DNA from 4 places in the Hydrogenophaga sp. PBL-H3 genome. Region 1 is predicted to be linked to each of the others. Evidence: predicted binding sites of a transcription regulator. Region 1 holds the regulator's gene; each other region holds the start of a gene.

Region 1 (8,254 bases):
TGGCTGCTGGGCGAGAGCCGCCGCCTGGGTCTCACGGGGGTGGGTCTCAAGGACCACAGCGGCCTGCCGCTGACCGGCCTGCCAGCGAACCCGGAGCACGTTCCCGGCTTAAACTGAACCTGACCAAACCCCTTCGGGTTGAGTTTTCCTCAAGTGCCATGCTGGACGCCCGACAACTGGAGGCCCTCAACGCCGTGATCGAACACGGCGGTTTCGGCCCCGCCGCCAAGGCCCTGTCTCTCACGCTGGCGGCGGTGTCGCTGCGCATCAAGTCGCTTGAAGACACGCTGGGCCAGCGCCTGCTGGTGCGCGGCAAACAGGTGCGCGCCACCCCGGCTGGCCAGGCGCTGCTGGGCCATGTGAAGCAGGTGCGGCTGATGGAGGCCGATCTGCTCGATGGTTTGCAGGGCGGTGCGCAGCCCAGGGGCGGCGTGCGGTGGCAAAGCCTGGGCGTTGCCATCAACGCCGACTCGGTGGCCAGCTGGTTTTTGCCCGGCGTGGCCGCCCTGCTGCAACGCCACCACCTGCTGCTCGACATCCTGATCGACGACCAGGACCACACGCACGACGCTCTGAAAAGTGGTGACGTGATGGGTTGCGTGACCACGCTGGCCACCGCCATGCGCGGCTGCGTGGCCGAGCCGCTGGGCGTGATGCGCTACCGCTGCGTGGCCGCGCCGGCCGTGGCGCAGCGCTGCCGCACGCCGCGCGGCGCGGTGTCCATCCACAAGCTGCTGGCGCAGCCGGCCGTGATCTTCAACCGCAAGGACGCGCTGCAGGACGCGTTTCTGGAACAGCACTTCGGTCTGCGCCAGCCCAACTACCCGCGCCATTTCGCACCCGCCGTGGAAGCCTTCGAGACCGCCATCGAACTCGGCCTGGGCTGGGGCATGGTGCCCGAGCAACACCTGGCACATCGCCCCGGCCTGCAGGAAATACTGCCCGACGCGACGGTGGACGTGGTGCTTTATTGGCAGCACTGGGCGCACGAGTCGCTCTCGGCCCAGCGGCTCACGGCGGCGGTGAAGGCTGCCGCGGCCACGCATCTGCGTCCGGCGCCGCCCCCCGCCTAAAATCGCGACCCTATGCTCAAGATCAAACAGGAATTGCTGGCTGGCCTGGCCAGCACGCTCGAGAACCTTTCCCCCGGTGCGGGCGCCAAGGCCGCGTTCGAGTCGCCCAAAGTGGCCGCACACGGCGATTTCGCCAGCACCGCGGCCATGCAGCTGGCCAAACCGCTCAAGCTCAACCCGCGCCAGCTGGCCGACACCTTGCGTGCGGCGCTGCTGGCCCGTCCCGAATACGCGCTGTGGGTGTCCGACATCGACATCGCCGGTCCCGGCTTCATCAACATCCGCCTCAAACCATCGGCCAAGCAGCAGATCGTGCGCGAGGTGCTCGCCTCGGGCGCGCGCTTCGGCATGGCCGAGCCCAACGGCCAGAAGCTGATGGTGGAGTTCGTGTCGGCCAACCCCACCGGCCCGCTGCACGTGGGCCACGGCCGCCAGGCCGCGCTGGGCGACGCCATCTGCAGCCTGTTCCAGACCCAGGGCTGGAGCGTGCACCGCGAGTTCTATTACAACGACGCGGGTGTGCAGATCGCCACGCTGGGCACCTCCACCCACCTGCGCGCGCAAGGCTTCAAGCCTGGTGATCCGCAGTGGCCTGATAACGCCTACAACGGCGCCTACATCGCCGACATCGCGGCCGACTTCCTGGCAAAGAAAACCGTCACAGCCGACGACCGCGCGTTCACCGCCAGCGGCGACATCGACGACCTCGATGGCATGCGCCAGTTTGCGGTGGCCTACCTGCGCCATGAACAGGACCTGGACTTGCAGGCCTTTGCGGTCAAGTTCGACCACTACTACCTGGAGTCCAGCCTGTACACCAGCGGGCGCGTCGAATCCACGGTGCAGAAACTGATCGAGGCCGGCAAGACCTACGAGCAGGACGGCGCGCTGTGGCTCAGGAGCACCGACTACGGCGACGACAAGGACCGCGTGATGCGCAAGTCCGACGGCTCGTTCACCTACTTCGTGCCCGACGTGGCGTACCACATCGCCAAGTGGGAGCGCGGCTTCACCAAGGTGATCAACATCCAGGGCACCGACCACCACGGCACCATTGCCCGGGTGCGCGCCGGCCTGCAGGCGGCCAACGTGGGCATCCCCCAGGGCTACCCCGACTACGTGCTGCACACCATGGTGCGGGTGGTCAGGGGTGGCGAGGAGGTCAAGATCAGCAAGCGCGCCGGCAGCTACGTGACACTGCGCGACCTGATCGAATGGACCAGCAAGGACGCGGTGCGCTTCTTTCTGCTCAGCCGCAAGCCCGACACCGAATACACCTTCGACGTGGACCTCGCGGTGCAGAAGAACAACGACAACCCGGTCTATTACGTGCAGTACGCGCACGCGCGCATCTGCTCGGTGCTGGTCAGCTGGGGTGGTGATGTGAACACCTTGAAAGACGCCGACCTCTCCGCGCTGGACAGTGCGCCCGCCCAGACCCTCATGCTGCTGCTGGCCAAGTACCCCGCCATGCTCAGCGACGCCGCGCGCGACTTCGCACCGCACGACGTGACCTTCTACCTGCGCGAGCTCGCCGCCAGTTACCACAGCTACTACGACGCCGAGCGCATCCTGGTGGACGACCTGGCGGTGAAGAACGCGCGCCTGGCCCTGGTCGCGGCCACCGCACAGGTGCTGCACAATGGTTTGGCTGTGCTGGGCGTGAGTGCCCCGCAGAAAATGTGATGGCAAGACACGCAATGAAAAAGAAACCTGTGCAATCCCGCAGTTCGCTCGGCGGCACCCTGATCGGCCTTGTGGTGGGTCTGCTGGTGGGGCTGGGCATTGCGCTCGCGGTGGCGGTCTACGTCACGCGCGTGCCGATCCCGTTTGTCGACCGCAATGTGTCGCGCAACGCTGGACAGGACGCGCTGGAAGCCGAGCGCAACAAAGGCTGGAACCCCAACAAGGTGCTCAATGGCGATGCCGCCACGGCGCCGACCCCGGCTCCTGCGGCCCCGCCAGCGGCGGCGGTCGCACCCGGGGCTGCTGGCGCCATCGTGGTGCCGCCGGCCGACGGCAAGGGCCTGCCCCCGGTGCCGGCCGCCGGGAGCAAGCCAGCGACCGATCCGCTGGGCGAGCTGGTCCAGTCCAAGCTGGGCACGCCACCGGCGGCCGCGCCCGCCACCGCGGCGGCTGCACCGGCGCCCGGCGCTGACCCATTCACCTACTTCGTGCAGGCCGGCGCGTTTCGCTCGCCCGAAGATGCTGAAGCCCAGCGCGCCAAGCTCGCCATGCTGGGCATCAATGCCGATGTGACCGAGCGCGAACAGTCGGGCCGAACCGTGTACCGCGTGCGCGTGGGCCCGTTCAACCAGAAGGCCATGGCCGACCTCACCCAGGAGCAGCTGCAGGCCAACGGTGTCGAAGCGGCGCTGGTGCGCGTGCAACGCTGAACCACTGCGCAGGCCAGCCGGGAACTTTCAACGCCATGCCCGCCCCAAGCAAGCCTTATCAAGGAGTTTGATTTCATGCAACGTCGCGATTTTTCCCGGTCCTTGCTGGCCGCTGGCACCACCGCCCTGGCCGCCACCGGCGGCCTGACGCTCACGCCCGCGCTGGCCCAGCGCGTGGCGCCCAAGGAAGGCACCGATTTCATCCGCCTGGGCCGCCCGGCGCCCGTGGAGAGTCCGGCCAGCCAGGTCGAGGTGGTCGAGTTCTTTGCCTACAGCTGCATCCATTGCTTCAATTTCGAACCCGCTTTCGACGAGTGGGCCAAAAAGAAACCGGCCAACGTGAACGTGCGGCGCGTGCCGGTGGCCTTCAGCGCCGCTTTTGTGCCCATGCAGCGCCTGTACTTCACGCTCGAAGCCATGAAGCTGGTGGACCGGCTGCACGGCAAGGTGTTTCAGGCGATCCACGTCGACCGCCAGCCGCTCACCACCCAGCCCGCCATCACCGCCTGGATCGACAAGCAGGGCGGGGTGGACATGGCCCGTTTCAACGAGTTCTACAACGGTGCGGCGGTGGGACTGGCGGCCAAGGCCACCCAGCTGCAGGAGGCCTACAACGTCGAAGGCACGCCGTCGCTGGGCGTGGCCGGGCGCTTTTATGTGAATGGTCAGGGCCCCCGCACCCTGGTGGTGGCCGATGCACTGATCGTCGAAGCGGCCCGCAAGGCCTGAGTCGCGTCTTTCAAGGGACAAAGCCCGCTTCGGCGGGCTTTGTCTTTGGCGCGAACGCTCGTGGCGCGACCGGCGCCCGGCATTCCTGAGAGGATGCGAGAAAAGAGTGGGTAAAGCAGTTCTCGGGCCCTTGCAGCCTTCATCCCGTCGTTACAATGAATGCAAGTTTCGTGCCCTAAAACTCCATGCACTCCACCTTGCCCAACCTCTTCTTCCGCCGGTCGTACTGGCCGGGCGCCTGCCTGGTGGTGGGTCTGTTGCTGACCAGCGCAGCACAAGCCGAAAAAGCCGACCGCACCCTGCCACTCAATGCCGAGGCCGATGCCCTGCGCTACGACGACGCGCGCCAGACCAGCATCTTCACGGGCAACGTGGTGATCACCAAGGGCACCATCGTCATCCGGGGCGCCAAGGTCGAGGTGCGCCAGGATGCCCAGGGCCATCAGTTCGGCATCGTCAACGGCAGCCCGGGGTTTTTCCGCCAGAAGCGCGACGGCGTGGACGAATTCATTGAAGGCACGGCCCAGCGCATCGAATACGACAGCCAGGCCGACTCCGTCCGGTTCGTGGGCGATGCGGTGCTCAAGCGCTTCAAGGGCACCCAGCTCAACGACGAAACCACCGGCAGCGTGATCGTCTACAACAACACCACCGACGTCTTCACGGTGGACGGCGGCGTGGCCAGCCGCACCCCCAACAACCCCACCGGCCGCGTGCGCGCCATGCTCACACCCGTGCCCAAGGATGGCACTCCCGCTCCCAAACCGGCGCCGCCAGCCAATCTGCGGCCCAGCAACCAGCTTGGCGAGGGCCAGCAGTGACGGCGATGCCTTCGGCGCAGGCGCTGAGCCCGGGCAAGCGCCCGACGACCGCCCCCGATCTCAGTCGGCTGGAGGCCCAGGGACTGCAAAAGGCCTATGGCAGCCGCAAGGTGGTCAAGGACGTGTCGCTCGCGGTCTTCAAGGGTGAGGTCGTCGGCCTTCTGGGGCCCAACGGCGCGGGCAAGACCACCTCGTTCTACATGCTGGTGGGCCTGCTGCGTTCGGACGCCGGAACGATCCTGCTCGATGGTCAGGCCATCCAGGACCTGCCCATCCACCGCCGCGCGCGCCTGGGCCTGGGCTACCTGCCGCAGGAGGCATCGATCTTTCGCAAGCTCAACGTGGCCGACAACGTGCGCGCCGTGCTGGAACTGCAGCAGGACGAGGCCGGCAAGGCGCTGAGCAAGGCCGCCATCGAGGCCCGCCTCGACGAGTTGCTCAAGGACCTGCACGTGGACCACCTGCGCGACTCGCCCGCGCCTGCCCTGTCGGGCGGTGAGCGCCGCCGGGTCGAGATCGCCCGGGCGCTCGCCACCAATCCGCGCTTCATCCTGCTCGACGAGCCCTTCGCCGGCATCGACCCGATCGCCGTGATCGAGATCCAGCGCATCATCGGTTTCCTCAAGTCGCGCGGCATCGGCGTGCTCATCACCGACCACAACGTGCGCGAGACCTTGGGTATCTGCGACCGCGCCTACATCATCAACGACGGCCACGTGCTCACCAGCGGCACGCCGGCCGAGATCGTTGAAAACGCCGACGTGCGCCGCGTGTACCTCGGCGAACATTTCAGGATGTGATGACCCCCACGCTCGTCACTTCGTGTACTTCGCTGCCCCCCGAGGGGGCTGATTCGCCTTGGGGCGGCCCGGCGGCGAATCGTCTCGCCGTTTGCTCACTGGCGTTTTCATGAAACAAGGCCTGTCACTCAGGGTTTCGCAGCACCTGGCGCTCACGCCCCAGTTGCAGCAATCCATCCGCCTGCTGCAACTCTCCACGCTGGAGATGGCGCAGGAGGTCGAGCAAATGCTCGACGAGAATCCGTTCCTCGAACGCTCCGAAGACCTGGCCGAGCGCGAAGCGTTTGGCCTGGAGCAGACCGACGCGCCGGTGAGCGTGGGCGAGCAGATCGCCGAGGCCGCCCTGCCCGAAGCGCCCGGACCGATGCTCTCCAGCACCGAATCGAGCAGCAGCACGAGCAGCGACAGCAGCGAAGGCGATGCCATCGAAGGCAAGCTCGACGGCGCCACGCCGGTGGAAGAGAGCTGGGAGGGCGACGGCACGGTGGAGATGGCGCCCGACGACAGCGAGTGGGGTGGCGACGCGCCCGCGCGCAACAACAATTCGTCGGGCGACGACGACACCGCGAGCGCTGCCGATCTGGCCCGAGCCCACATCAGCCTGCAGGACCACCTGCATGACCAGGCGCGCTGCCTGCGTCTCTCGGACGAAGACCGCGCCGCGCTGTACTTCCTGATCGAATCGCTCAGCGACGACGGCTACATCGAAGACAGCCTGGCCGAGCTGGCTGCGGCCTGGCAGGCCCTGTCGGGACGTGTGCAAACCGACGACCCCAACGAAGGTCTGGAAGAACGCGAGGCGCTGGAGCAGCGCCTGACCATGGCCCTGCAACTGCTGCAGCACATGGAGCCTTCCGGTGTGGGCGCGCGCAGCCTGGCCGAATGCCTGCGCCTGCAGATCCTGGAACTGCGCAACACGCCCGAGGCGCGCGCGGCCCTGGCCATCTGCGGGCAGTCCATGGAGTTGGTGGCCAAGCGCGATGTGAAGCGCCTGTGCAACCTGTGCGGCCTGGACGATGAAACCGTGCGCGCCGCACTCGGCCTCATTGCGCGGCTGGAACCCAAGCCGGGTCGCCGCTTCCTGGACCTGGAGCGCAACGTGGTCGTGCCCGACGTGCTGGTCACGCGCGCTGGCCGCGGCTTCAAGGTGCTGCTCAACCCCGAGGTGATGCCCCGCCTGCGCGTGCACGATGTGTACGCCAGCGCCATGCGCCAGAACCGCGGTGGACGCGACAACGGCGGCGAGGCCGGCCACGCCGCCATGCAGCAGCGCCTGCAGGAGGCGCGTTGGTTCATCAAGAACATCCAGCAGCGCTTCGACACCATCCTGCGCGTGTCCAGCGCCATCGTGGAACGCCAGCGCAATTTCTTCATGCACGGCGAACTCGCCATGCGCCCGCTGGTGCTGCGTGAGATCGCCGACGAGCTCGGCCTGCACGAATCCACCATCAGCCGCGTGACCACCGCCAAGTACATGGCCACGCCCTTCGGCACCTACGAGCTCAAGTACTTCTTCGGCTCGTCGCTGGGGACCGAGACCGGTGGCAACGCGTCGAGCACGGCCGTGCGCGCGCTGCTCAAGCAGTTCATCGCCGCCGAAGAAGCCGCCAAGCCGCTGTCGGACAACCAGCTCTCCGATCTGCTGCGCGAACAGGGCATCGAATGCGCGCGCCGCACCGTGGCGAAGTACCGCGAGGCGCTGCGAATCGCGCCCGCGAACCTCAGAAAATCGCTTTGAACCAGTTACAAGTTTTCCTGCCCTGCGCCGCCGGCGTTGAGGACATGCTCGCCGCTGAAGTGAAGCGCATCACCGGCGTGGACGCACCGCACAAGGCGCGCGGCGGTGTGGCGCTCAACGCTTCGTGGCGCGACGCCATGCGCCTGAACCTGCACAGCCGCCTCACGCAGCGCGTGCTGGTGCAGCTCTGGCACGGTGGCTACCGCTCTGAACAAGACCTGTACCACGCCGCCAGCGAGGTGGCATGGGAGATCTGGTTCACGCCGGCTCAGACCATCAAGGTCGAGATCACCGCGCAGCACAGCCCGCTGACTTCGCTGAACTTCGCCGCACTCAAGGTGAAAGACGCGATCTGCGACCGCTTCCGCGAGAAGCGCGGCGAGCGCCCCAGCGTCAACACCACCTGGCCCGACGTGCGCATCTACGTGCACCTGACCACCGAGACGGTGAGCCTGTACATCGACACCTCGGGTGAGCCGCTGTTCAAGCGCGGCTGGCGCGAGGACAAGGGCGACGCCCCGCTGAAGGAAACCCTGGCCGCGGCCATGATCGCCGCCACCGGCTGGGACGCCTGCGCCGACCAGCCGCTGGACGACATCGTGCCGCTGTACGACCCCTGCTGCGGCAGCGGCACGGTGGTGATCGAGGCCGCGCAGATCGCGCTCAACATCGCGCCGGGTTTTCTGCGCCGCTTCGC
Region 2 (5,203 bases), 820 kb from region 1:
TCGGGCCCGGGGTGTTTGCTGGAGTGGTGCTGGTCGCCCAGAAAGGTCTCGGCGCCCGCGATCTTCGGCACGTTGGCGTAGCCCGACACACCGAGTGCAAACACCAGCTGCTTGGGTCGCAAGGTCACTTCCTGGCCGTCGCGCACCACCACCACTTCCCACTCGCCCTTGGCCTCGTTGAACTGCGCCTTTTTGGCGGTGGTCGAGCCCCAGTAGTTGATCTCCATGACCTTGGTGTACATCTCCAGCCAGTCGCCCACCTTGTCCTTGGGCGCGAACACTGGCCAGTCGTCCGGAAAGGGCATGTAGGGCAGGTGGTCGTACCACACCGGGTCGTGCAGGCAGAGCGATTTGTAGCGGTTGCGCCAGCTGTCGCCGGCCCGTGCGTTTTTCTCCACCACGATGGTGGGCACACCCAGTTTTTTCAGCCGCGCCGCGAGGATGATGCCGCCCTGGCCGCCGCCGATGATCACCACATACGGCTGTTCCTCGTAACCCAGCGTCGCCTCTTCGTCCTGCCGCAGTTCCAGCCAGCTCTTGCGCGCTTTTTTCGAGCCGTGCTCGGCGCCCTTGATGCGGTTCTCGCCGCGCTTTTCCTCGAAGCCTTTGAGCTCGGTCATGGTGGTGAGGAAGGTCCAGGCCTGGTCGCCAGCGGGCGTGGCCTTCAGGCGCAGGTGCCCGCGGCCCCGGGCCACCTTCGTCTCGAAGGTGAACCAGGCATCGACGATGCCATCGGCCTCGGTGGCCTCGCCTTCCAGCGCAAAGTGGCTGGGCGCCGTGTCGGCGAGGCGATCGCGCAGCATGGCCGCGATCGCGGGGCGGCCCTCCTGGGTGCGGATGTTCCAGGTGAAGGCCACGAGGTCGCGCCAGAAACCGTCTTCGGCAAAAGCGGACGTGGCTCCGTCGACGTCGCCAGTGGACAAGGCGGTCTCGAAATCGGACAGCCAGCTCGAAGCCCTTTGAGAAGGGGTTGGGGTCATGTGTCTTGTCTCCTGTTGTGGGTCGCCTTCAACATGAAGGTTCGACCGGTGCAGACATCACAAGACCCGTGCCAGGGCGGCGGCGATCTCAAGTCGTTGATTCAACGGGATATTTTCAACATTGCGGGGGTGTTGCACCTGTCTCGGTGTGACACCTTGCCAGTGACAGGTGTCACTGCAGCGTGGTCTGCCGGTTGGGCGAGACGATGCCCGCGCGCTTCATCCGCCGGTACATCGTCATGCGCGAGAGCCCCAGTTGCCGCGCCACGGCACTGACGTTCCACTGCGCCAGGCTGAGCGCTTCCAGCAGGGCCTCGTCCGAGGTCGGGTCTGCGGTGGGGCGCACAGCCGAGCCGGTGGTGCCTGACAAGGGTTCCCGTGTTCTCAGCTCGGGCAGGTCGTCCAGCTCGATGGTGTGCGTGCGGCTCACGCTCACCGCGAAGTCCAGCGCGTTGCGCAGTTCGCGCAGGTTGCCGGGCCAGGGGTGGGCCAGCAACCGGGCGCGCGCACCTGGTGTCAGCGTCTTGCCGTCAAGCATGCGGTCGATCATGGCGCCGAGGTCCGAGCGTTCGCGCAGGGGCGGCAGGTCGATGTGGGCCCCGTTGAGGCGGTAGTAGAGGTCGTCGCGGAAGCGCCCGGCCTTCACCAGCGCCTCCAGCGGCGCGTGGGTCGCGGCGATCACGCGGATGTTCACGGGAACGGGCTTGAGCGCGCCGACCGGCAGCACCTCGCGCTCCGAGAGCACCCGCAACAGGCGGGCCTGCAAGGGCAGGGGCATGTCACCGATCTCGTCCAGGAACAAGGTGCCGCCGTCGGCCTCGGGGATCAGGCCCCGCTTGCCCTTGGGCGCGGCACCGGAGAAGCTGCCCGGCAGGTGGCCGAACAACTCGCTCTCGATCAGGCTCTCCGGGATGGCGGCGCAGTTGACCGCCACGAATGGGCGGTGGCGCCGCTCGCTGCTGGCGTGCACCGCCTTGGCGAAATACTCCTTGCCCACCCCCGTCTCGCCGGTCACCAGCAGGCTGATGGGCGAGTTCACCAGCCGCGCGGCGCGGTGGATCTGGCGTTCGAGCGCGGCGTCGCCCGCCGACAGGGCGCGCAGCGGATGCGGCAGTGGCGAGGGCGGGGTGGTCTGGGCGGTGGCCAGGCGCGAGGGCGGGGGCGATGCGGAGAGAAACAGCAGCTGGCGCTTGCCAATGGGCATGAGCGCGCGCTGGTCCGAGGGGCGCGCCTGCACGAAGTCCCCGATGCGGGAAAACGGCACATCGAACAGGTCCTCGAAGTGCAGGCCGGTCAGGGGCTGACCCGCGTGGCGCTGGAAGGCCAGCTGGCCTCGGCGGTTGTGCCCGATGACGCGGCCGTTGGCGTCCAGCGCCAGCATGTACTCGGGCTGCACATCCAGGAACTGGGGAGCAGCCGACAGCCGCAGGATCCAGTCGCGGCGGTGCTGGTGAAGAAACGCGGCGTTTTCAATGTCGTGCGCATACATCTGCACCAGCTGCAGCGCCAGGTGCTGGCTGGCCTTGGGCTGCAGCGAGCTCAGCTGAGAGATGTCGAGCACCGCGCTGAGAACGCCCCGGCTGTCGAAGATGGGCGCGGTGGTGCAGGTCAGCGGAATGTGGGTGGCGTCGAAGTGATCGTCCAGGTGCACGGTGAGTGCCTGGCCGGTGGTGATGCAGGTGCCCACCCCGCAGGTGCCGGCGCGTTGTTCGCTCCAGTCGGCGCCCAGGTACAGGCCGGCCTTGCGCAGGCTGGGCTCGAACACGAGGTCGCCCAGGAAATCGACCGTGACGCCGCGCGCGTCGGTCAGCAGCACCACATAGCCCAGGCCCGCCACCTTGGTGTAGAGCGATTCCAGACCGTGGCGCGCGATGTGCAGGAAGGCCTCCATCTGGTCCTGGTGTTCCCGCAGACGGGCCTGCGGCAGGATCACCGCCTCCTGCATGCGGGTGGGGTCGAGCTGGTGTTCGTGCACGCAGCGGTGCCAGGACTCGCGGATGACCTGCTCGTTGCCCGCAGCCACCGGCGCGCCCAGGCCGTTTTCAGCGACCTGCATCACCGCTGCAATGTGTTGATGCTGGCTTGCATTCATGGTCGGGCTCCCGGTTCGGCCAGTTGCAGAAGTTGGACCGGGCCAACGCGACTTTCGATTAAATGCCGACCCGGGCGCCCCGGTTCTCAGGGTTTTCCGTTAGTGCCCGGAGGCAGGAAACACGCTGGAAACCCCCAGCATTGGCCAATGCTGGCCCACTCCTTGCTATGCTGTGATCAGGAGAAAACAGCCCATGAGCAGACCGATGTTTGACGAAATGAACGCCTCGCCCAGCGAGGTTCGGGCCCATTACGAGAACTACGCTCGCTGGCTCGCTCAGCAGCCCGAGGAGGTCATGGCCTCCCGGCGCGAAGAGGCGGAAATGATCTTCCGCCGCGTCGGCATCACCTTCGCGGTGTATGGCGCCAAGGACGAGGACGGCTCCGGCACCGAGCGCCTCATCCCCTTCGACCTCATCCCGCGCATCATTCCGGCGCACGAGTGGCACAGCATGGAAGAAGGCCTGGTGCAGCGCGTCACCGCGCTCAACCGCTTCATCCACGACGTCTACCACGGGCAGGAAATCATCAAGGCCGGCATCGTGCCGGCCGAGCAGATCTTCCAGAACGCGCAGTTCCGCCCCGAGATGATGGGCGTGGACGTGCCGCACCAGATCTATTCGCACATCGCGGGCATCGACATCGTGCGCGCCCCCAACGCCGACGGCGTGGGCGAGTACTACGTGCTGGAGGACAACCTGCGCGTGCCCAGCGGCGTGAGCTACATGCTCGAAGACCGCAAGATGATGATGCGGCTCTTCCCCGAACTCTTCGGCTCCAACCGCGTGGCCCCGGTGGCCCACTACCCCGACCTGCTGCTGGAGACCCTGCGCGCCAGCAGCCCGGCCACCACGGCCGAGCCCACGGTGGTGGTGCTCACGCCCGGCATGTACAACAGCGCCTACTTCGAACACGCCTTCCTCGCGCAGCAGATGGGCGTGGAACTCGTCGAGGGGCAAGACCTGTTCGTCAAGGACAACTTCGTCTACATGCGCACCACGCGCGGCCCCAAGCGGGTGGACGTGATCTACCGCCGCGTCGACGACGACTTCCTCGACCCGCTGGTGTTCCGCCCCACCTCCACGCTCGGCTGCGCTGGCCTGCTGGGCGTGTACCGCAGCGGCAACGTGGCCATCTGCAACGCGGTGGGCACCGGCGTTGCCGACGACAAGTCGATCTACCCCTACGTGCCCAAGATGATCGAGTTCTACCTGGGCCAGAAACCCATCCTGAACAACGTGCCCACCTTCATGGGACGCGACGCCGAAGACCTCAAGTACATGCTGGCCAACATGAAGGATCTGGTGGTCAAGGAAGTGCATGGCGCCGGGGGCTACGGCATGCTGGTCGGCCCGGCGTCGACCCAGGCCGAGATCGAGGACTTCCGCCAGGCCGTGCAGGCCAACCCCAGCGGCTACATCGCCCAGCCCACGCTTTCGCTGTCCACCTGCCCCACCTATGTGCAAAGCGGCGTGGCCCCGCGCCACATCGACCTGCGCCCCTTCGTGCTCAGCGGCAAGGAGGTGCAGATGGTGCCCGGCGGCCTCACGCGCGTGGCGCTGAAGGATGGATCTTTGGTTGTCAACTCTTCACAGGGTGGCGGGACCAAGGACACCTGGGTGCTCGAAGACTGAACATCGAATTGACCTGGGGTCGGATCTTCAGCTCTGACCCCATCTGAACATAGGGACCCCATATGCTGTCACGCACCGCCGACCACCTCTTCTGGATGTCCCGCTACACCGAGCGCGCGGAGAACACCGCCCGCATGCTCGACGTGAACTACCAGACCTCGCTGCTGCCGCAGTCCGCCGCCGTGGCCCAGGTCGGCTGGGAAGGTCTGCTCGTCATCAGCGAGCTCATGCCCGCCTACAACAAGAAATACGGCCAGGAAATCACGCCACGCAATGTGCTCGACTTCATGGTGCGCGACGAGTCCAACCCGTCGAGCATTGCCACCTGCCTGAAGGCCGCGCGTGAAAACGCCCGTGCCGTGCGCGGCGCGCTCACCACCGAGTTCTGGGAAACACAAAACCAGACCTGGCTGGAACTCAGCCGCATGCTCAAGGGCAAGGAGTTCGAGCGCGACCCGAGCCAGTTCTTCGAGTGGGTCAAGTTCCGCTCGCACCTCT
Region 3 (8,254 bases), 520 kb from region 1:
GAAACCAGAGTCGCCGGCCGCGAAGCAGAGAGAGTGAAACGCATCGCCGTATGATGCCGCCAAGCCGCTCCGGTTCAGTCAAGCCCGTGCAAAACACACACCATGTCAGTTACAAACCAGCCCACTTCCGGCTCACTCACCCACTTTGACGCCCAGGGCCAGGCCCACATGGTCGACGTGGGCGACAAAGCCAACACCCGCCGCGTGGCGGTGACCGAAGGCCGCATCACCATGCTGCCCGAGACGCTGGCCCTGATTCAGGCCGGCAACGCAAAAAAAGGCGATGTGCTCGGTATCGCCCGCATCGCAGGCATTCAAGCCGCCAAGAAAACCAGCGACCTCATCCCCTTGTGCCACCCGATCGCCCTGACCCGTGTGGCAGTCGAATTCGAGGTCGAAACCGAAACCCACAGCGTGCTGTGCCGCGCCACCGCCGAATGCACCGGCCAGACCGGCGTGGAAATGGAAGCCCTGTCAGCGGTGTCGGTGGCACTGCTCACCATTTACGACATGTGCAAGGCGGTGGATCGGGGGATGGTGATTGGAGGGGTGCGGTTGATGGAGAAGAGTGGGGGGAAGAGTGGGCGGTTTGTGTCCGCCTGATCCAACCACTGATAGCCCTCAAAACCACATACATACATGCCTACTGCCTCCTCGAAAGCACTTAAGGCTAGTCAGTAAGGGTCTATGGGCAGGTAAACCAAAGGCTTGCCACTGGTTTTTTGGATCAGGACTGTCCAAAAAACTTCACGCCCTGCGACAGGCAGATACGCGACCTCATTTGGAGATACGCCTGAGCTAAGAATCGCAGACTGGATCAATGCCGCCTGAATAGGCTTCCTCGTCAGCAATTCATCGATAGATTTGGCATCTGCGAGGATTTTTGAGATTTCGGTTTCATATGGAGTCCACAAATCTGGGCGAGCTCCCAAGTGAACGCCTTGCATGGCCGCCAATGTGGCATCAATACGTTCTTTTTCGTCTTTGAATGGACGCACAGCAATCAAAGCCGGGCCCAAGACAGGAAGTGACTGAAACTCCGCCGGAGCCAAAGACAACAGCTCCGCAGGAACATCGATGGCATGAACGGTGCGGAAGCGGTCGATCTCAAAAGCCATGTAGACGGGGCGTGCTTGGTAAACGGTCCAGCAGCCATAACCCAGGGCCGCCAGCTGCATCAGCACGATCAAGGCCATGTCCACTCTCCATTCCCGGGCCGACTTGCCGGGACTGGAAACGACCAACGTGGCAAAAGGCCCAAGCATCAAATCCACCATCACCAAGATCGCAAACAGATGCAAACCACCTGACAGTGATCGGAATGGCTCAGGGTACCAGACAAAGAACATCCAAAGGGCAATCACACCCACGACCGCCCCACTTAGCAGCAAGTGGGTCCCAGCACAACGGAAACGTCGCCTCCAACTATTCTGTCCGAGCAATCAGATCTCCCAAGCAGTGTAATTTGAACAAATCTGCACAGAGCAGAGAATGAAACGGAGAATTGTCAGGGAAGACTCAAATTAGCACCTGAGGCATTCACCTCAATCAGCCGGTCTTCAATTTGTAAACGCAATTTGCGATAGATTCTATCGCCGTGTTGTGCACGAATCACTTGTAATTGTCGTGCTGCTTCGGCGGGATGATCGTTGAGTGCCAGCGACATAGCGTAACGATATTGAGTGCTGGACCAAGGATAGTGGAGCGCGACCCGTTTGAGCAAATCCTGTTGTTCTGCGGATAAGCCTGGTTTAATCACAACGCGTGTGGCATCAGTGAGCGCCTCAAGTTGAGTGAGCATCATGTTCCTCGGTTGCTCAACGTCCACATTTGTTTCGCCAATGCGCAGCAATTCAAACCGTGCGACGCGAAAATCTTCTTCAAGCTGAATATACTCAACTACGGACCATAAAGTCAACATCGACGTTACGAGCAGTACGCCAACAGCGGGCAAAGTTCGTAAGGACACTGTTGGCGGCCTTTGAAGAGCTCCTTCCATTGCGCCCAGACCCAACATAGCAGGTACTAGGAAATATGCGTATGCGAATGGAAACTCAAACATTGAATGCACACCCAATGGCAGGGCAATTGCCATTCCATACCATGGCGTTAGAGTCTTTGTAACCCGCACGCGTCGCCAGAGCCAAATGAATGTCATCACGAATAGCACCCCTGTTACGGGCAATCCAATCCAGAGACCCAAGTCGATGACAAGATTGTGACTGTAGCTAAAGGGTAGACTAAAATTATATGTATGCGCCACAGAATTGTGCGCCTCAGCAGTTTGCCGAACACCCCAACCCATCCATGGTTTCTGCATAATCGCATCAACCAATTGAGGCCACACGTCCATTCGTGCCTCACCCCCACTGGCGTCTAATCGAGCCCGGAGGGTACCGCTCGGCAGAACTTGAATGGTAGTTAACAGTGTGGGCCAACCTTTAAACATCGCCAAATACATCGCGGCAATGCCAATCGCCCAAAATCGGGATACCTGAGGTGTAATAAACGGCTGTTTCCACCACCACCAAACCAGCAGAGCCAAGAGGCCCAGAGCACCTGTTCGAGACTCTGTGATTGCCAGACCAATACACAGCAGAGCCAGAACAAGACTCATCACACCATTCCCCAAGCGCCTTGAGGAGTGAAGGTACACGAGACTGGCGATTGCCATCAGAAGCAATGTAGCCAAGTGATTAGGCTGCCCCAGATTACCTCCCGGGCGGCGCACATTGGGCATACGTAGTATCCAAGATGATGTTTCCCACACCTCAAGAACTTGCACCAAAGCCACTATGGTTGAGGCAATACCGCCAGCAAGCAGAGCAAGTGATAATGCTGCGATAGGTGAAAGCCGCTCTCTCTGTTCGACCACATCCCCACAGTCGCTTGTGGTCAATCCAAATCCTATTGCCAAGCAGATAATGCTCAGAATCAGGTAAATAGAAGTAGTAAGTGCCTCACCCAAAAATATTAACTTTCCTGATAAGAGCTGAAGCAGGGTCACTCCCAAAAGGAACAGGAGTGGCAAAGCGGGCGCAGGAACCATCACTCTTGCGGTGCGACCATGTCTTACCAACCGCACAACGGCCACCCAAGCAGCGAACAACATTGCAAAGAAAAAAGGCAACTCGGCATGCCAGCTTACCCACGGGGTGAAATGGTTGGTCGTCATCCACCCAAGAAAGAAAAGCGAGACTACTATCGTCGGAGCTGTACCCACCAAAGAAAAACGCCCCAACGGGGCGCCTTTCTGATGTCGGTAGGGTTGGCTCAAAGCCGAACAACCTAGACTATCTCTCATCGCTTATTGCGAAGAAGTTGCAATGAAGCCAGTAGCGTTGGTTACAAGCGCATCCACGCTGCGGCATGAACCAGGCAAAAACTTTGCGTCCACACCGCCAGGAGATGCACCAGGACCGCACAGCCATGCTTGCACGCCCTGGTTGACGATTGTCGGGACGAGACGTACCGTACCGTTAGCGCCGGGACCGATGTTCTGCGAAGTCACCTGGATTGCACCATCATCATTAGTTGCAATCTGGGAAACATAAGTGGAAGTAGCAATAGACGACTCACAACCCCAGTTTCCAGCGGTAGGGAAAGAGGCAGCGCTGGCAGAAGTCTGCACAGATTCCGTGATGCTCGTGCGGCAAGCGGAAGCTGCCAGAATCACTTCCGACATCTTGGCGCGCTTGGTGTAGTCCTGATAAGCCGGCAGAGCAACAGCAGCCAGAATACCGATGATGGCCACCACGATCATCAATTCGATCAAGGTGAAACCTTTTTGCATGGAACGCTTCATAGAAAAAACTCCTTGGGGTTGGGTTTGGTACGCATGACTATCAGCAGATTGCGTGCCAACTGGAACTGGCTGGATTTCGCGCCCTTTTTCACGCTTTGCAGTCTCCCAGTGACGGTTTGTGACATCTCTGCCAGCTAAAAGCCGACATTTTTTGTCACTCCGGTTGCCAAGAACCGTTTTTGTCACCCTCCGTCAGAGTTCGAACGTCTGCCCCGCACTGAGCCAGCGGATGTCGTGCCGGGTGCCATCCACACTCTGCGGCGCATCGTCGAACCGGCGGATCTCGTCCATGATCAGGCCGGTTTCGGCGGGCTTGGTGTGGGTGATGTAGACGGGGTAGCGCTGGCTGCTGTCGATTTGCTCCAGCTCTTCGGCCAGCAAGCCGGGCGCCAAGTGCAGGCTGCGCTGGGCTAGGGCCTCTTCGCGATCGCTGAAGGCTGTCTCGATCACCAGCATCGCCACGGGCAATTGATTGATGCGTTGCCAGAAGGCGGGGTTGCGGCCGGTGTCGCCGCTGAACACCCAATGGCCTGAGGGCGACGCGGCGGCAAAGCCGACAGCGGGCACGGTGTGCACCGCTGGCAGCACTTCGACCGCCTTGCCACACACCTGCAACACCTCTCCGACGGCAATGGGCACAAAGCGCATGAGCGGGCGTTCGGCACTGGGGATGGCCGAGAAGTCGGGCCAGATCAGGTTGTTGAAGATGTGGGCTTTGAGGGCTGCGATGGTGCCGGGCAAGGCGTGCACCTGCAAAGGCTGGGCGCCTGCCGAGAGCCGGCGGGCGGCCACGGCATCGAGCATCAGCGGCAGCGACGCGACATGGTCCAGGTGCGAGTGCGTGAGCAGCACATGGTCGATCTGCGCCATCTCGTCCAGGGTGAGGTCACCCACGCCGGTGCCGGCGTCGATCAGGACATCGTGGTCGAGCAGAAACGAGGTGGTGCGGCAACCATGGGCGATGGCTCCGGAGCACCCCAGCACGCGTACCCTCATTGGCTGTTTGGCATGGTGTCGCCGGCCGGGCCGGTCCTGGGTTGCAAGGCATGAATCGATTCGATGGACGTCGCGCCGTCCCAGGCGGGATTCAGCGGCAACTGCCTGCGGGAGGCTACCCTCTCCGCGTACAGGCGGTAAAGGACTTTTTTGGCATTTTGGCGCTGGAGATTGAGCAGGTGAACATCACACGCGTCCCAGTCTTGCGCGCGCCAGGCCCGCAAGGCCTGTTGCCACAAGCGCAGTTCATCCCGCAGACCGGCAGGCAGCTCACTGTTCGGGCCGAGCGGGGTGTAAACAACAATGGGTGCGCCGCCCGTCGCGAGGCGCAGGCGATCGATCTCTTGCCACACCACATCGGGTTGGCGTTGCCGGTCTTGCTCGGTTGCGATCTGGTCCACACCGTAGGTGGCCCGCAAGGTGGCCAGACTCAGCCCCGCGGGCCAGTCTGAAGGACTTTCAAAGGGTCGGCCGAAGAAGCGGGCACTTGCCAGGCCGAACGCGGTCGTGAGCACCACCATCAACGCGGTGCCAGCCAGCGGCAACACCAAGCCTTGACGCAGGTACAGCCAGCTGTTGAGTCCGATCACCCCCACCAACACAGCCGCGCCAAGCAGCCCGCCCGACCACAACCGCATGCGAGGCAAAGCGAATGCAAGCAACAGCCCTGACGCGCACAGAACCACCAGCTCGTAGCCCAGTGCGTAGTCTGGTTTGACTGGCAGGTTTCCATCCAGGATGCCCGTGATCAGATTGGCATGGGTTTCGACACCGGGGTAATGGGCCCCAACGGGTGTGAGGCGCAAGTCCTTGAGCTCTGGCGCAGTCGTGCCCAGCAGCACGATCCTGCCCTGGAGCTGCCCTGCTGGCAGGCGCCCGGACAAGACCTCGATGGCCGGGACATAGCGGAACGATCCACCCTCAGGCCCACCGCGCCCCCGATAAGGCACCAAGGCCGCAACGCGCTCGTCAACCGGAATGACGAGGGTATGTCCGTCGTGTTGGAGGCGAAGGCTCTCCAGGCCACTGAAGCGACGCGTCAACATGAGCCCCGAGGCAAAGCCAGGCTCCACGGGCGGGGAGCCCAGCGCACGACGAACAACCGCCAGCGCGAGCGACTCATACGCACGACCTTGGTATTCGGCGAGCAGCGGCAGAGACCGAACCATGCCGTCCTTGTCGGGCAACGCATTGAAGGCCCCCGCCCGGGGCACTGCCTGGGCGAGTTCGGAAATGTTCGATTCGACCGAGTCCCAGCGGGTGATACGCACCGGGCGACCCTGCAGCACGTTTGTACCCAGCACAGGGGCGGGCAACACACCAGTGGTGCGAGCGGTGGGTTCGTTGCTGAAGAAATAACCGAGCACCACCGGACGGTCCCTGAGCGCATTGGCCAATTGCGTGTCGCCTCCGGCTTGGGGGTCGGGCTGGGGAAACACGACATCAAATCCCAGCACCGCAGCACCTTGTTGCTCAAACAAGGTGTTCACCAAACGCGCCAATTGATCACGTGGCCACGGCCAGGGTCCCAAGGCAGCCAGGCTAGGACGGTCGATGTCCACGATAACAACCCGCGGATCGAGTGTGCCGGGCATGGTGGCACGCAAACGGGCGTCGTACACCATGTTGTCCAACTGGTGTACCGCACGGGTGGGGATGAAGCCCAATGCGTGCAGCAAGGCCAGCCCCAGGGGCAACAGCGTGATCAGATAGCGCAGACCGCGCTGTTTCAGGGCCTGCAGCATGAGGATGAGAGCGCCCTGCCTGTGACCGTGACGGTCACGGCGCCTCGGACGTTGATCACCGAGGCGAGCGGTGGTGATTACTGCTGGACGAACTGCATCTTGGTGCCAGCCAGCTCGATCAGATCACCGTGGCGCAAGTTCACCGCGTCGGTGCCGATGGGGCTGCCATTGATCGTGGGCTTTTGCACGCCTTCGACCATCGCAACGACAAAACCATGGGGGCGGCGGGTGATGGCGGCCACGGCCACGCCGGGTTTCCCGATGGTGGTCACCACCTTCACCAGAGGCACCTCGCGACCAGCCGCCGTGCCCGACATGACCTTGATGGCTGCATTGGCCGCGACCATGGCCACAGTGGGCTCCGGGGCAACGACGGAGCCGGCACTGATCACCATGGTCTTCTCGTGGCTCTCGTTCGCACCTTCGTGCACGAACTTGATCTTGTACTTGCCGATCTCGACCGTGTCCCCGCTTTGAAGCTGCTGCTTCTTGATGGCCTTGCCGTTGACGTAGGTGCCGTTGGTGCTGTTGAGGTCTTCGAGGAAAACGTCCATGCCGGACATCTGCATCACGGCGTGCTCACCGCTGACGGCCAGGTTGTCGATGACGATGTCGTTGTAGGGACGGCGGCCCAGAGTGGTGCGGTCTTTCGTGAGCTGCACTTCCTTGATGACGACACCGTCGATAGAAACGATCATTTTCGGCATGGCCGACTCCTCTGGAACCTGTAGATTTGTTGGTCGAAATCTGAATTACTTGCCCAGCATGCGCGAGAGTATTCCCTTGCGCACCGGCTTGGATCGAGCATACGCCAGTATCACCGATATGTTGTCCCGCCCCCCGCAGTCGTTGGCGGCATCGACCAGGGCCTGGGCCTTTTCTTCCAGCGTACCTGCGGTGATCAGTATCGCGGCGATGCGCTCGTCGCTCATCATGTCGCTGAGTCCGTCCGAACAAAAGAGGTAGAGATCTTCATCCTCCACCCGGTATTCGTTGACTTCGAGCAACACCGTGTCTTCCACACCCAGTGCGCGTGTCACGAGGTTCTTGTGGGTCGCGTACTGCGCCTGTTCGAGCGAGATCAGTCCGGCATCAATCTGCTCTTGCAGCAGGGAGTGGTCGCGCGTGATTTGAGTGAAGCTGCCTTCGCGAAGGCGGTAGCAGCGCGAATCACCCACGTGGCCGATCATGGCGCGCGTGCCCAGGAACACGCCCATGACCAGGGTGGTTCCCATGCCGGCGTATTGAGGATTGGAGTTGGCCGCGTTGAAGATAGAGCGGTTGGCGTTGTCGATGCAGATTTCCATGGCGCGGCGCAACTCGCGCACGCTGGCCTCGTTGCCGCCCTCGGCCATCCAGCGTCCCAGCTCGGTCTTGATGAAGGCGGTGGCCATGGCGCTGGCGACTTCGCCAGCGTTGTAGCCTCCCATGCCGTCGGCCAGCACCGCAATCTGGCTCTCGGCATCGATCGACACCGAGTCTTCGTTGTTGTCACGAACCAGACCCGGATCGGTCAGACAAAAATACTCAAAATTCATAGAGTTCAAGTTATACCCGCAGAACGATGTTGTCTTTTCAGGAACCACGCGCTGAATCGGGCCGCGGCGTGACAAGCGTGGCAGCCATCGCGTTATCTGCATCGCGCGGCAAGGCCTGAGTCACTTCAAACGAGTCGGCGCTGGCTTCGCTGATGTTCGTGCGGGGAAGC
Region 4 (8,254 bases), 820 kb from region 1:
CTCGGCGCACGACATCTGCGCGGCGCTGTGGGAGAACGATGTCGATGTGACCATGGTCCAGCGCAGCAGCACGCACATCGCGCCCTCGAATTCGCTGATGGAGCTGGCCCTGGGCGGGCTGTATTCGGAGCAGGCGGTCAAGAGCGGCATCGACCACCACAAGGCCGACCTGATCTTCGCCAGCGTGCCCTACAAAATCATGCACAGCTTCCACATCCCTGTGTACGACGAGATGAAGAAGCGCGATGCCGACCTGTATGGACGCCTGGAGAAGGCCGGCTTCATGCTCGATTTCGGCGACGACGGATCGGGCCTGTTCATGAAGTACCTGCGCCGGGGTTCGGGCTACTACATCGACGTGGGCGCCTGCGAACTGGTGGCCGACGGCAGCATCAAGCTCAAGAGCGGCGTCAACATCGAACGCATCAACCCCAAGTCGGTCACCCTGACCGATGGCACGGAGTTGCCCGCCGATGTGCTGGTCTACGCCACGGGTTTCGGATCGATGAACCACTGGCTGGCCGACCTGGTCTCGCCCGAGGTGGCGGACCGCGTGGGCAAGGTCTGGGGCCTGGGCTCGGCCACCACCAAGGACCCGGGCCCATGGGAAGGTGAGTTGCGCAACATGTGGAAGCCCACGAACCAGCCGCAGCTGTGGATCCACGGTGGCAACCTGCACCAGAGCCGCCACTACTCGCAGTTCCTCTCGCTGCAGCTCAAGGCTCGCTACGAGGGCTTGTCAACTCCGGTGTACGAGCAGGCGGCGGTGCACCACCTGCGCTGAGCCCGGCGGCCGCAGCAGGACCGGTGTGGTGCCAGTACCGCCGGTCTTGCTCCCGGTGGCAGCGCACGGCATCGGGCTCGGCGCTGCGCCAGGTGGCCGCGCCGCAGTCGGGTGAAGTCACCCAGCGCATGCCGCGCTGCTGGTAGCGCTCCAGCACCGCGGGCGCGGGGTGACCAAAGCGGTTGCGGTAACCCGACTGCACCAGCACCCAGCGCGGTTGCAAGGTATTGAGCAACACCGGGCTGCTGGACGTGAGGCTGCCGTGGTGAGGCGCGAGCAGCACAGTGGCACGGTCATCGGGCCGTGCCAGCGCGAGTTGCACTTCGCGCGCGGCGTCGATGTCGCCACCGAGCCAGGCGCTGTGCTGCGCGCTGGCCACACGCAGCACGCACGACATGGCGTTCGTGCTCAGCAGGCCTTGCCCTTCGGGGCCGTAATCTTCTGGCAGGGGACGCAGCACCTCGAAGCGCACGCCATCCCAGGTCCAGCGCTGACCCGCCAGGCAGCGTTCTGCCGCTTCGGTGCTGTAGGAAGAAAGCCACCGCGCCTGCGGGTGCGCCGCGCGCACCGCCTCGGCGCCACCGGCGTGGTCGCTGTCGCGGTGACTCACCACCACCGCGTCCAGCCGCTCGCCCAGCGCGCGCAGCAGCGGCAGCACCACGCGCTCGCCAGCATCGCTGTCGGGGCCGTAGCTCGGGCCGGTGTCAAACAGCAGGCTGTGCGCTTCGGTGCGCACCAGCACCGCGCTGCCCTGCCCCACGTCCAGTGCGATCAGCTCGAACTGCCCCGGCGCCGGGCGCGGCGGCGCGTACAGCAGCGCGGGCGCCAGCAGCAACAGGCCCGCCGAACGCACCACCCACGGCAGGCGCAGCACCAGCAGCGCACCGCCAGCCACCGCCGCCACGGCCAGGGGCCAGGGCGCGGCGGGGCGGAACACAGCCGCCCAGGACCATTGCCCCAGCCACTGCAGGCCGACCGACATGCCCTGCACCACCCACGCCGCAGCGTCCCACAGCGGCGGCAGCGCCACGCCCAGCAAGGCCAGCGGCGTGATCAGCAGCGTCACCAGCGGAATGGCCCCCAGGTTGGCCAGCAAGCCCACCACCGAAAACTGCCCGAACAGCAGCAGCGTCAGCGGCGCCAGGGCCAGCGTGACCACGCCCTGTTCACGCAGCAGGTTCACCAGCGCCCGCACCGCCCGCCGATGCAGTGGCCCACCCGGCGCAGTGCCCCGCGAACGGCCGGGGTCGGTGGCAAACAGAATGCCCACCGCCACAAAACTGAGCCAGAAGCCCGGTTGCATGAGCGCCCAGGGGTCGAGCAGCAACACCGCCGACATGGCCAGCAGCCACACCACCGGCCACGGCCAGTGCCGCACACCCAGGCGCAGGCCCACCACCACGGCCAGCATGACCACGGTGCGCTGCGCCGGCACGCCCCAGCCGGAAAACAGGGCATAGGCCACCGCCAGCACCACCCCGCCCAGGCCGGCCACCACCGGCACGGGCACCGACAGCAGCGCCTGCGGCCACACCGGCGCCAGGCGACGCCAACCCCAGGCGAGCAGGGCCGTGGCCAGCCAGGCGAACATGGTCACGTGCAGGCCCGAGATGCTCATGAGGTGGGCCACACCGGTGGTGCGGAACAGCGTCCAGTCGGCCCGGTCGATCGCGGACTGGTCGCCCACCACCAGGGCGGCCAGCACACCGGCGCTGCGCGGGTCGTCCACGCGTTCGTCGATGCGCTCGCTCACACTCTGGCGCAGGGCGTCCATGGGATGCAACCCGCTGGCGCCCAGCCGCTGGGGCGCCGGGTCGCGCGGCCCAAGCTTCACATGGCCGGTGGCCTGGAGGCCCTGCTCCCAGAGCCAGCGCTCCCGGTCGAAACCGTGGGGGTTGGACAAGCCGTGCGGGCTGCGCAGGCGCACCGTGAAGCGCCAGCGGTCCCCGGCGCGCACGCCCGGGCCCTGGCGGGTGAACTCCCGCGGCGGCTCACCGGCGGCTGACCCAAAGCCGCTGATCCAGCCCAGCTGGACGCGCTCGGGCAGGTGCACCGGCGCCCCTGCGCGCGCAGCCGACTCCACGATGAAGTCGAACCGCTCGCCCTGCCCCAGGCGCTGCGGCAACGAGGCCACGCGCCCGGTCAGCTCGATGTCGGCCCCTTGCTGGGCCGGGTCCAGCGCCTGGCTGGCGAAGTGCACGGCACGCGCGCCGGTAAGCCCAAAACCGATCAGGCCACCCGCAAGAACAGCCAGTGCCAGGCCCTGGGCACGACCCCTGAAGCGAGAAACAGCCCACAGCGCCATGGGCGCGCACAACAGCAAGGCATACGCCCACCAGGGCCACAACGCCGCCTGCTGCAACTGCAGCGCCACGCCCAGCACCCAGCCCGGCAAGCCCGCCAGCCAAGCCCAACGCATGGTCAGCGCAGCGAGCGCGGCAGCGCCGCAAACGCAGCGCTGGCGCTGCCTTCATCGTTCTTTGGCGCAAGACTTGCTAGGATGAGATCCAGCGCCCACGGTCCCGCCGGTGTCCGACGATTCATTGTTTCCTCCCCGTTGAAAGCCCCCACATGGCCATTCATGTCGCTCTGAGCCACATCACGCATTATCGATACGACCGGCTGGTCAAACTGGGCCCGCAAGTGGTTCGCCTGCGGCCCGCGCCGCACAGCCGCACCAAGGTGCTGTCGTACTCCCAGCGAATCGAGCCCGAAGGCCATTTCATCAATTGGCAACAGGACCCGTTCGCCAACTACCAGGCCCGCCTGGTGTTCCCCGAGCCCACCACCGAATTCAAGGTCACCATCGACCTGGTGGTGGAAATGGCGGTCTACAACCCGTTCGACTTTTTCCTGGAGCCGCGCGCCGAAAACTTCCCGTTCAGCTACGACGAAGAGCAGAAAAAGGAACTCGCGCCCTACCTCGTCACCGCGCCGGTGACCCCGCTGCTCAAGGCCTACCTCGCCACGGTGGACCGCAAGGAGCGCCGCACGATCGATTTCCTGGTCGACGTGAACCAGAAGCTGCAGCACGCCATTGCGTACACCATCCGCATGGAGCCGGGCGTGCAGGCGCCTGAGGAAACGCTCAAGCTGGGCAGCGGCTCCTGCCGCGACACGGGCTGGCTGCTGGTGCAGATCCTGCGCCACATGGGCCTGGCCGCGCGCTTCGTCTCGGGCTACCTGATCCAGCTCAAGTCGGACGTGAAATCGGTCGACGGCCCCAATGGCCCCGAGCAGGACTTCACCGACCTGCACGCCTGGTGCGAGGTGTTCCTGCCCGGCGCTGGCTGGATCGGCCTGGACCCGACCTCGGGCCTGCTCGCCGGTGAAGGCCACATACCGCTGGCCTGCACGCCGCAGCCCTCCAGCGCGGCGCCGGTGGAAGGCGCCATGGACAAATGCGAGGCGGAGTTCAGCCACCACATGGGCGTGACCCGCGTCTACGAATCGCCCCGCGTGACCCTGCCCTACACCGACGACCAGTGGGCCGGCGTGGTGGCGCTGGGCGAGAAGGTTGACGTGGACCTGAAGAAACACGACGTGCGCCTGACCATGGGCGGTGAGCCCACGTTTGTCGCCACCAGCGACCGCGACGCGGGCGAATGGAACACCGACGCGCTCGGTCCGACCAAACGCGGTTACGCCACCGAACTGCTGGACCGCCTGCGGGTGGAATACGGCACCGGCGGCTTCGTGCACATGGGCCAGGGCAAGTGGTACCCGGGCGAACAGCTGCCGCGCTGGGCGCTCTCGATGTTCTGGCGCGCCGATGGCGAAACCATCTGGAGCAACCCCGCGCTGCTGGCCGACGAGCGCGACGAGAAGCACTACACCAGCGACGATGCGCGCCGCTTCACGCAGGCCCTCGCGCGCAAGCTCGGCCTGTCCACGCAGTACATCACCCCCGGTTTCGAGGACACCTGGTACTACCTCTGGCGCGAGCGCCGGCTGCCGGTCAACGTGGATCCTTTCGACGCCAAGCTCGACGACGAACTGGAGCGCGCTCGCCTGCGCCGCGTGTTCACCCGGGGCCTGGAGGCCACGGTGGGCTATGTGTTGCCGCTGCAGGCCTCGGGCCCCAACGGCGCCTTGTCCAACAACGGCAAGAGCAACTACGCGCGCATCTCGGGCACGGTGTGGTCCACCGGGCCCTGGTTCTTCCGTGATGAGCGCATGTACCTGGTGCCGGGCGACTCGCCCATGGGCTACCGCCTGCCGCTGGACTCCCTGCCCTGGGTCTCGGCCGGCGACTACCCGTACCACATCGAACAAGACCCGCACACCGCGCGCGACCCACTGCCACGCGGCGCCGCCGTGAAGCACCAGGTGTCACCGCACCAGGTGGGCGGTGGCTTTGCCGAGGGCGGCACGGTGTCGATGCAGGGCATGGATTTCGATCCCGACAGCGAGACCGTGGAAGGCCTGCGCCCGGGTCAGCCAGGCCCCGGCGCAGCACCGGCGCAGGCCTTGTCGGCACGCTTTCCGCAACGCGCCGAATCGGCCGCCTGGCTCACCCGCACCGCGCTGTGCGTGGAAGCCCGCGACCCGCACCGCGCCAACGGCCCCAAGGCCGAGAAGGCCGGCGGCGGCAAGATTCAGCACCTCTACATCTTCATGCCGCCCATGGCGCACCTGGAGGACTACCTCGATCTGCTGGCTGCGGTGGAAGCCACGGCAGAGCGCCTGGGCGTGACCGTGGTGCTGGAAGGCTACCCGCCACCGCGCGACCCGCGCCTGAAGATGTTGCAGATCACGCCCGACCCGGGCGTGGTGGAGGTCAACATCCACCCCGCCCACACCTGGGGCGAACTGGTGGAGCACACCGAGTTTTTGTACGAAGCCGCGCACCAGACCAAGCTGTGCGCCGAGAAGTTCATGACCGATGGCCGCCACACCGGCACCGGTGGCGGCAACCACTTCGTGATGGGCGGCGCCACGCCGGCAGACTCGCCGTTCCTGCGCAAGCCCGAGCTGCTCGGCAGCCTGATTGCCTACTGGCACAACCACCCCTCGCTGTCGTATTTGTTCAGCGGCCTCTTCATCGGCCCGACCAGCCAGGCGCCGCGCGTGGACGAAGCGCGCAACGACCAGCTGTACGAGCTAGAGATCGCGCTGGCCCAGATCGAGAAAAACCGCACCACGTATGGCGACCACATGCCGCCGTGGATGGTCGACCGCACGCTGCGCAACATCCTGATCGATGTGACGGGCAACACGCACCGCAGCGAGTTCTGCATCGACAAGCTGTACTCGCCCGACACACCCACCGGCCGCCTCGGCCTTCTGGAACTGCGCGCGTTTGAAATGCCGCCGCATGCGCGCATGAGCATCGCGCAGCAGCTGCTGCTGCGCGCCCTGGTCTCGCGCTTCTGGCAGCAGCCCTGGCACGGCCGCCTCACCCGGTGGGGCACCGAACTGCACGACCGCTACCTGCTGCCCACCTATGTGCGCATGGACTTCGAGGACGTGCTCACCGACCTGGCCGACTTTGGCTACAAGTTCGATATGGCCTGGTTCGACCCGCACTTCGAGTTCCGCTTCCCCATGGTCGGCCAGGTCGCCGCGCGCGGCATCGAACTCACCTTGCGCAGCGCGCTGGAGCCCTGGCACGTGATGGGCGAAGAAGGCGCACCGGGCGGCACCGTGCGCTATGTGGACTCGTCGCTGGAGCGCATCGAAGTGCGCGTGAACGGCTGGAACGACAGCCGCCACGTGATCACCTGCAACGGCCGCGCCATTCCCATGCAGACCACCGGCACCGCCGGCGAGTATGTGGCCGGTGTGCGCTACAAGGCGTGGAGCCCACCCTCGGCGCTGCACCCGTCCATTCCGTCGCACGCACCGCTCACGTTCGACATCGTCGACACCTGGATGAAGCGCTCCATGGGCGGATGCCAGTACTTTGTTGCCCATCCGGGCGGACGCAACTACGACACCTTCCCGATCAATGCCTACGAGGCCGAGAGCCGCCGCATGTCGCGCTTCTTCCAGATGGGCCACACGCCCGGCCACATGGATGTGAAACCGGCCAGCAGCAGCCGCGAGTTCCCGACCACGCTGGACCTGCGTTACTGACCGGGCACCGGGTGAAATGCCCTGTGTGACGCAAGCAACAAGGCGGTCACCCGGGCGGGGTACCGCCTGCGGGCCAGCGGGCATACTCGGGTGCAGTGAACAACGACGCCTCCGACTCCCTGTTTGACGAGTTCAGTCCCGACCATCCCGGCGACTGGGCTTTGTCGTTGTCGGTCCCGGCCGATATGGGTCACCGAGACGAGTTGCGCGCTGGTGGCAAGCCCGGGAGCGATGAACTGGCGCCGCACTGGGCCAGCTTCTTCGAGCACATCGGTACCGACGGATTCAAGGACCTGAATCGCCGCAGCGACAACCTGCAACGCCAGATCCGTGACAACGGCGTCACCTACAACGTCTATGCCGACGCGTCGGCCGGCCTGCAGCGCCCCTGGGCGCTCGATCTTTTCCCCACACTGATCGGCCCCCAGGACTGGGCACAGATCGAAGCCGGCGTGTTGCAGCGCACGCGCCTGCTCAACGCCATCATGGCCGACCTGTACGGCGAGCGCGAACTGCTCAGGCGCGCGCTGCTGCCCGCCGCGCTCGTGCAGGGCCACCCCGGTTATCTGCGCTCCATGCAGGGCGTGAAGCCGCCGGGCGACACCTGGCTGCACATCGTGGGCTTCGATCTGGCCCATGGGCCCGATGGCCGCTGGTGGGTGGTGGGCCAGCGCACCCAGGCGCCCTCGGGCCTGGGTTACCTGCTGGAAAACCGCATCGCCATCGCGCGCCAGTTCCCCAAGGCCTTTGCGGGCATGAAAGTGCAGCGCCTGGCCGCAAGCTACCGCGCGCTCATGGACGGCATCAAGCGCATGGCGCCCGAAGGCGAAAACGCGCGCATCGCGCTGCTCACGCCCGGCCCCTACAACGAAACCTATTTCGAACACGCCTACCTGGCGCGCTACCTCGGCCTCACGCTGGTCGAGGGCAGTGACCTCACCGTGCGCGACCAGCGCCTGTACCTCAAGACGCTCAGCGGCCTGGAGCCGGTGCACGCGCTGATCAAGCGGCTGGACGACGAGTGGCTCGACCCGCTGGAGCTGCGCTCCGACTCGCGCCTGGGCGTGCCCGGCTTGCTGCAGGTGCTGCGCGCGGGCAATGTGCTGCTGGCCAACGCGCCGGGCTCGGCGCCACTTGAATCGAGCGCCATGCTCGGCTTCCTGCCGGCCATCAGCCGCCACCTGCTGGGCGAGGAGCTGGCCATGCCTTCCCTGGCCACCTGGTGGTGCGGCGAAGATGCGGCCTTGCGCGAGGTGCTGCCCCTCATCAAGAGCAGCGTGATCAAGCCAACCTACCCACGCTCGGGCCTGGACACCGCCATGGGACAAAGCCTGAGCGAGCGTGAACTGGACGAGTGGTCCGGGCGCATGGCGCGCCACCCCGACAACTACA

Evidence for each region. Region 1 encodes sigma-54, which starts transcription at its own class of promoters, with help from an activator protein. Its sites were predicted from a motif close to TGGCANGNAANCTGCTTT; they were not measured.
Region 2: the regulator sigma-54 is predicted to act here: its motif matches at 3,224-3,241, upstream of F9Z44_RS06145 (circularly permuted type 2 ATP-grasp protein).
Region 3: the regulator sigma-54 is predicted to act here: its motif matches at 3,846-3,863, upstream of F9Z44_RS20250 (pilin).
Region 4: the regulator sigma-54 is predicted to act here: its motif matches at 3,266-3,283, upstream of F9Z44_RS06125 (transglutaminase family protein).

What each region holds. Positions count from the first base shown of each region.
Region 1 is NZ_CP044972.1:451,677-459,930, forward strand. It holds gene eutC (ethanolamine ammonia-lyase subunit EutC) at 1-117, shown strand, start outside; gene F9Z44_RS02150 (HTH-type transcriptional regulator ArgP) at 159-1,073, shown strand; gene argS (arginine--tRNA ligase) at 1,086-2,759, shown strand; gene F9Z44_RS02160 (SPOR domain-containing protein) at 2,774-3,469, shown strand; gene F9Z44_RS02165 (thiol:disulfide interchange protein DsbA/DsbL) at 3,545-4,198, shown strand; gene lptA (lipopolysaccharide transport periplasmic protein LptA) at 4,384-5,019, shown strand; gene lptB (LPS export ABC transporter ATP-binding protein) at 5,025-5,819, shown strand; gene rpoN (RNA polymerase factor sigma-54) at 5,929-7,557, shown strand; gene F9Z44_RS02185 (THUMP domain-containing class I SAM-dependent RNA methyltransferase) at 7,554-8,254, shown strand, end outside.
Region 2 is NZ_CP044972.1:1,277,329-1,282,531, forward strand. It holds gene F9Z44_RS06135 (NAD(P)/FAD-dependent oxidoreductase) at 1-980, opposite strand, end outside; gene F9Z44_RS06140 (sigma-54-dependent Fis family transcriptional regulator) at 1,153-3,072, opposite strand; gene F9Z44_RS06145 (circularly permuted type 2 ATP-grasp protein) at 3,266-4,705, shown strand; gene F9Z44_RS06150 (alpha-E domain-containing protein) at 4,768-5,203, shown strand, end outside.
Region 3 is NZ_CP044972.1:4,320,486-4,328,739, forward strand. It holds gene moaC (cyclic pyranopterin monophosphate synthase MoaC) at 103-603, shown strand; gene tfpZ (TfpX/TfpZ family type IV pilin accessory protein) at 675-1,370, opposite strand; gene F9Z44_RS20245 (PglL family O-oligosaccharyltransferase) at 1,508-3,175, opposite strand; gene F9Z44_RS20250 (pilin) at 3,308-3,805, opposite strand; gene F9Z44_RS20255 (MBL fold metallo-hydrolase) at 3,998-4,801, opposite strand; gene F9Z44_RS20260 (CHASE2 domain-containing protein) at 4,798-6,468, opposite strand; gene F9Z44_RS20265 (FHA domain-containing protein) at 6,624-7,253, opposite strand; gene F9Z44_RS20270 (Stp1/IreP family PP2C-type Ser/Thr phosphatase) at 7,299-8,084, opposite strand; gene F9Z44_RS20275 (CHASE2 domain-containing serine/threonine-protein kinase) at 8,122-8,254, opposite strand, start outside.
Region 4 is NZ_CP044972.1:1,269,033-1,277,286, reverse strand. It holds gene F9Z44_RS06135 (NAD(P)/FAD-dependent oxidoreductase) at 1-784, shown strand, start outside; gene F9Z44_RS06130 (DNA internalization-related competence protein ComEC/Rec2) at 717-3,203, opposite strand; gene F9Z44_RS06125 (transglutaminase family protein) at 3,356-6,862, shown strand; gene F9Z44_RS06120 (circularly permuted type 2 ATP-grasp protein) at 6,958-8,254, shown strand, end outside.